Regions from separate parts of the Ramlibacter sp. P4_H7 genome, predicted to be linked through region 2. Evidence: predicted binding sites of a transcription regulator. Region 2 holds the regulator's gene; the other holds the start of a gene.
The links. The regulator NrdR, encoded in region 2, represses ribonucleotide reductase genes. The targets are predictions, from matches to a motif close to CACNANATNTNGTG.
Positions count from the first base shown of each region.

Region 1: a site for NrdR is predicted at 1,123-1,136, ahead of AC1DSA_RS01280 (ribonucleoside triphosphate reductase). Genes of this name have one in related genera too.

Region 1 is NZ_JBFUKP010000001.1:251,408-254,605, forward strand. Features, by position in the region: gene AC1DSA_RS01280 (ribonucleoside triphosphate reductase) at 1-1,066, opposite strand, end outside; gene AC1DSA_RS01285 (MFS transporter) at 1,241-2,464, shown strand; gene AC1DSA_RS01290 (hypothetical protein) at 2,566-3,144, opposite strand.
Region 2 is NZ_JBFUKP010000021.1:38,689-41,886, forward strand. Features, by position in the region: gene AC1DSA_RS21975 (lytic transglycosylase domain-containing protein) at 1-435, shown strand, start outside; gene glyA (serine hydroxymethyltransferase) at 665-1,909, shown strand; gene nrdR (transcriptional regulator NrdR) at 1,919-2,368, shown strand; gene AC1DSA_RS21990 (GspH/FimT family pseudopilin) at 2,365-2,928, opposite strand; gene AC1DSA_RS21995 (pilus assembly protein) at 3,056-3,198, opposite strand, start outside.

The DNA.
Region 1 (3,198 bases), on a different contig from region 2:
TCGCGTTCTCCGACTCCCAGGGGAAGTCGGGCGTGATGTTGTAGGTCGGGATCGGGAAGGTGAACACGCGGCCCTTGGCATCGCCTTCGGTCATCACCTCGATGAAGGCGCGGTTGATCATGTCCATCTCCGCGGACAGGTCACCGTAGCTGAAGGGCATCTCCTCGCCCGCGATCACCGGCACCTGCTCCTTCAGGTCGTCCGGGCAGGTCCAGTCGAAGGTGAGGTTGGTGAACGGCGTCTGCGTGCCCCAGCGCGAGGGCACGTTCAGGTTGTGCACCAGCTCCTGGATGCACTGGCGCACCTGCGGGTAGGTCATGCCGTCCTTGCGGATGAAGGGTGCCATGTAGGTGTCGAAGGAGGAGAAGGCCTGCGCCCCCGCCCACTCGTTCTGCAGCGTGCCCAGGAAGTTCACCACCTGGCCCACCGCGGAGGACATGTGCTTGGCCGGTCCCGCCTCCACCTTGCCCGGCACGCCGTTCAGGCCCTCGTGCAGCAGCGTGCGCAGCGACCAGCCGGCGCAGTAGCCCGACAGCATGTCCAGGTCGTGGATGTGCAGGTCGCCGCTGCGGTGCGCCTCGCCGATCTCCGGCGTGTACACGTGCGACAGCCAGTAGTTGGCGGTGACCTTGCCGGCGACGTTGAGGATCAGCCCGCCCAGCGAGTAGCCCTGGTTGGCGTTGGCGTTGACGCGCCAGTCCGAGCGCGACAGGTACTCGCTGACGGAGGCGTTCACGTCCACCAGCGTCTGCCGGTCGCGACGCAAGGTGGCGTGCTTTTCGCGGTAGACGATGTAGGCCCGCGCGGTCTGCAGGTGGTTGGCGGCGACCAGCGTCTGCTCCACCACGTCCTGGATCTGCTCGATCTGCGGCGCCTGGCCGTGGAAGCGGAACATCAGCACCTTGCGCACCTGAGCGGACAGCAGGGCGCCCTCGTCCGCATCGAACTCGCCGGTGGCGGCGCCGGCGCGCTGCAGCGCGCTCTCGATCTTCTTCGCATCGAAGGGCGCGCGTTCGCCGCTGCGCTTGATGACCTCGCGCGGCGCCAAGTGCGGGGACGTGTTCATGGGGCCTCCTCTTTTCGCTTCAACACACTAGATGTAGGGCCCGAAGTATCGGGACACCCCATATCTAGTGTTTGACCGCCGTCAAGCTTCGGCGCGCGCGGCCACGCGATCCGGGTTTTCACCGGACCCGGCGACGGCCGCTACACTGGCGCGGCCGTCCCATCCCGCAGTCCCTTGAAACTTTTCTACGGCTGGCGCATTTCCTTTGCCGGCGCCGCGCTCCAGTTCCTCCATTCGGCCCTGCTGGTGCAGGCCTTCGGCGCCTACGTGGCGCTGCTGTCGGAGGAAAAGGGCTGGAGCAAGACGGCGCTGTCGGGCGCGGCGGCCCTGCAATCGATCGAAGGCGCGCTGCTCGGCCCGATCCTGGGCTGGCTGGTGGACCGCTTCGGCCCGCGCGCGATGGTGCAGGCCGGCGTGGTGCTGCTGTCCATCGGCTACTTCGCGCTCGGCAACGTCAGCACCCTCGGCGACTTCTACGGCGCCATCCTGATCCTCGCGGTGGCCACCAGCCTGTGCGGCTACTTCCCGTTTTCCGTCGCGCTGGTGCACTGGTTCGAGCGGCGCCGCGCGCGCGCCCTGTCGCTCATGAGCCTGGGCCTCGCGGCCGGCGGCCTGGCCGCACCGCTGGTGGGCTGGGTGATGCAGAACCACGGCTGGCAGCGCATGGCCCTGCTGTCCGGCGCGATCCTGCTGTGCGCCGGCCTGCCGCTGGCGCGCATCGTCCGGCGCAATCCGGCCGAGATGGGCGAGACCATGGACGGCCTGCCGCCCGCGCCGCCGCCGGAGCCGACGCTGGGCGGAACGATGCCCGCGCCCGCGCGCTCCTTCACGCCGGCGCAGGCGCTGCGCACGCGCGCGTTCTGGCTGCTGGGACTGGGCCACGCGTTCGCGCTGCTGGTGGTGACGGCCGTCAACGTGCACGCCATCTCGCACATGAAGGAAGGCCTGGGCTACACGCTGCCGCAGGCCTCCTTCGTCATCACGCTGATGACGATCTCGCAGGGCTGCGGCGTGCTGCTGGGCGCGGCGATGGGCGACCGCTGGAACAAGCGATACGTGGCGGCGGTCTGCATGCTCGCACACTCGCTGGGCCTGCTGATGCTGACCTGGGCGACGGACCCGCTGATGCTGGGCGCCTTTGCCGTGCTGCACGGCGTGGCCTGGGGATTGCGCGGGCCGTTCATGCAGGCCCTGCGCGCCGACTATTTCGGGCTGGCGGCGATCGGCATGATCCTGGGCCTGTCGGCCATCATCATCTCGCTCGGGCAGGTGGCCGGCCCGCTGATCGCCGGCGCCTTCGCCGATGCGACGGGCAACTACCGCACCGGCTTCACGCTGCTGGCACTGGTCGCCGCCTCGGGCTCGGTGCTGTTCCTGCTGGCGCGCAAGCCGGCCTGAAGCTTTTCGCGCTCGCTGGGGTTCGCCTTCGGGCTCACCGCCAGCCTACGGAGCGCCGCTCACCACCAGCGGCATCCGTCGTTTGGCGAGGGGACGCGGACTCACCGGCCGCAGCGCAGCGGCGGCTTGTCGCGCAGCACCGGCAGCACTTCGCGCTCGACGCAGGCCAGCACCAGCGGCGCCGGCGTCACGCGGCGGTCGGCCTGCACCACCGCCTGCACGCGGCGGCGTCCGCTTTCCGCGGTGACCCAGTAGCGCAGCGGCGCATCGGTGAGATCGGGATTCGGCTGCGACAGCGTGACCCGCGCCTGCGGATGCTCGCCCAGCCAGTCGCGCACACGGGCGTCGCTCGTCACGAAGCCGGTGATGCGCGCTTCCTCCACCACGCGGGCTTGCTGCTGGCGCTCCCAGGTCATGCCGCTGGCATAGAGCAGCGCCGCCATCGGCACCACGATCAGCAGGATCTTGTGCTGCCGCCAGGGGTCGTGCCGGTGCTCGCGCGCGACCATGACGGCCTCGGCGAACATCAACGTCATGAAGCAGGCCGGCACCGCGCCGACCGACCACCACAGCAGCGCCGCTTGCGCCTCCGCGCCGGCGTGCGGCTGGGCCAGCACGGCATAGGCGATCAGCCCCCACAGGGGCAGCAAGCCGAGACCGCCGTACAGGAGCAAGCCCATGCGCAAAGTGTAGCCAGCGCCGGCGGCCCATGCACGCAAAGGTCCTACAGCCGG
Region 2 (3,198 bases):
GAACGGACGAAGATCGATCCGCTGCTGCTCCTATCGGTCATGGCTGTGGAGTCGAGCTTCAATCCCTTTGCCCAGAGTCCGGTCGGCGCCCAGGGCCTGATGCAGGTCATGACCGGCGTCCATAGCGACAAGTATGAGAATTTCGGTGGCAAACTGGCCGCGTTCGACCCCGTCACCAACCTGCGGGTGGGCGCCAAGGTGCTGCAGGAGTGCATTCAGCGCGCCGGGTCGGTCCCGGCTGGCCTGAAGTTCTATGTCGGCGCGGCACTTCTGACAGAGGACGGTGGTTACGCCGACAAGGTGATGGCTGAACATGTGCGGCTGAAGGCCGTCGCCTCCGGCCGTGCCGTTCCCCTGCCCACGCCGCAGCCCCTGCGCACGTCGGCGCCGATCGAGCCTTCTCCGTCCAAGCACGACGAAACGCCCGCAGTCTGAGCGGGTAAACTAGCGCCCGTGCGCGACTGGCGATAGGCGTCCCTGTCTCAGGCAGGGGCGCTGACGTGGAATCTTTCGGGGGCGTCGCCTCCGCTCAACCACTGGGAAGCGTGCCGCGGACAGAAATCCGGCCAGCGCCGTCGGCGCTGGCTGCTTCTGTCCACGTTCCGCCGTTCGCCTGGGCAGCCCTTGTTGTTCAGATAACAGGGATCCCGTCCGAAGGACTGCCATGTACGACCGCAATATCCTCATTCCACAGACCGACCCCGAACTCTGGGCCGCGATCCAGGCGGAAAACCGCCGCCAGGAAGAACACATCGAGCTGATCGCGAGCGAAAACTACGCCTCGCCCGCGGTCATGGCAGCCCAAGGCACCCAGCTCACCAACAAGTACGCCGAGGGCTACCCTGGCAAGCGCTACTACGGCGGTTGCGAGAACGTCGACGTGGCCGAGCAACTGGCGATCGACCGAATCAAACAATTGTTCGGCGCCCCGGCTGCCAACGTGCAGCCCCACTCCGGAGCCCAGGCGAACGAGGCCGTCTTCCTCGCTTTCCTCAAGCCTGGAGACACCATCATGGGCATGAGCCTCGCAGAAGGCGGTCATCTCACGCATGGCATGCCGCTGAACATGAGCGGGAAATGGTTCAACGTCGTGAGCTACGGACTGAACCGGGAAGAGGCCATCGACTACGACGCAATGGAACGCAAGGCGCACGAGCACAAGCCGAAGCTGATCATCGCCGGCGCGTCCGCCTATTCGCTGCGGATCGACTTCGCCCGATTTGCCAAGGTGGCGAAGGACGTGGGAGCGATCTTCATGGTGGACATGGCTCATTACGCCGGCCTGATCGCGGCAGGCGTCTACCCCAATCCGGTCCCCCATGCCGACGTGGTGACTTCGACCACGCACAAGAGCCTGCGCGGCCCGCGGGGTGGCTTCATCCTGATGAAGCCGGAGCATGAAAAGGCGATCAACAGCGCTATTTTCCCGGGCCTGCAGGGCGGCCCTCTGATGCATGTGATCGCGGCCAAGGCAGTGGCCTTCAAGGAGGCCCTCTCTCCCGATTTCAAGATTTACCAGCAGCAAGTGGTGAAGAACGCCCAGGTCGTCGCCGAGACGCTGGTGCAGCGCGGTCTTCGCATCGTCAGCGGCCGCACCGAAAGCCACGTCATGCTCGTGGACCTGAGGTCCAAGGGCATCACGGGCAAGGAAGCCGAGGCCGTGCTGGGCGATGCCCACATGACCATCAACAAGAACGCGATTCCCAACGACCCCGAGAAGCCCATGGTGACCAGTGGCGTTCGCATCGGAACGCCGGCGATGACCACCCGCGGATTCAAGGAAGACGAGGCCCGGCAAACCGCCAACCTGGTGGCGGACGTACTGGACAAGCCGCGTGATGCAGCCAACATCGCGAAGGTGCGCGAGCAGGTCAACGCCCTGACACGCCGCTTCCCGGTCTACAAATAAGGCAATGCCATGAAGTGCCCGTTCTGCGGTCATGCCGATACCCAGGTGGTGGAGACGCGCATGGCGGAGGACGGGGATTTCATTCGGCGCCGACGTCAATGTGCGCATTGCGAGAAGCGGTTCACCACCTACGAGCGGCCGGATGTCACCTTTCCCGCGGTCGTCAAGAAGGACGGCCGCCGCATCGACTATGAACGCGCGAAGCTCCTGGCATCCTTGAACCTGGCCCTGCGCAAGAGACCAGTGAGCACGGAGCAGATTGACAGCGCCGTCGAACGCATCGAGGAAAAGCTGCTGAACCTCGGAGTGCGCGAAATTCCCAGCTCCCGCATCGGTGAACTCGTGATGCGCGAACTCAAGAAGCTCGACAAGGTTGCCTACGTGCGCTTTGCCAGCGTGTACCGAAGTTTCGAGGACGTGGACGACTTCAAGAGCGTGGTGGACGAGATCCGCCGCTAAGCGGAATTGCAGGAGGGAAGCTGCACCTTTTGCGTTCGGGGTCGTCCGCCGGCGCTCAGGATCACCTGCCGCGCACTGGTTGCGCCCATGGACTGGCTGCACACCGTGACAGTCCCAGCCTGGAATCCGCCTCCCACGAGCAGCGTCGCGCCGCTCGGGCTGTAGCTCACGTACTTGGCCACCGGGCTCGTGGCCGTGAATCGCAACGAACTGCCCAGGGGTAGCTTGGACTGCAGCAGTGGTTCCGTCGCCGCACGCTCGCCGTCACCATTGCTGTCGACGAAGACGATCCACCCCTGCTGCCAGGTCCCCAGTGATGTGCAGGTCTTGCCATCGGCTGACTTGCACATCACCACGCGCGCATGGCGCTTCATCGCTTCATTGCGGGTCAGCATGAGCGATGCAACCAGGTCACTCGACGCTGAAGAGACACGTGTGGAGTTAAGTACACCCGCCATCGAAGGGACTCCGAGAGAAAGCAGAGTCGCGCTGGCTGCGAGTGTGGCCAGCATCTCGGTGAGCGTGAATCCTCCGAGAGCGGCCAGGGTGGGATGTGGCATCCGACCAATCTAGAAGGCAGCCACTCTCCCCGAAAGTGAATCCGGCCACCTGAGGGGCGGCCGGATTTCGTTTGCTGAATGTTCGCTAGGTCACATGAACCTGGCCCAAGTTCTCACAGACTGATCCCTACTTCTTGTACCAGTACGTGCGCTTCAAGTTCTTGGGAATGTTCTTCCCGACGTTGCAGTTCTCCAGTGCGCTGTTGCAAGGGGGAGTGCCCGGTGGAGTTCCTGTGGTACCCGGAATGCCACATCCGATGCAGAACTTCT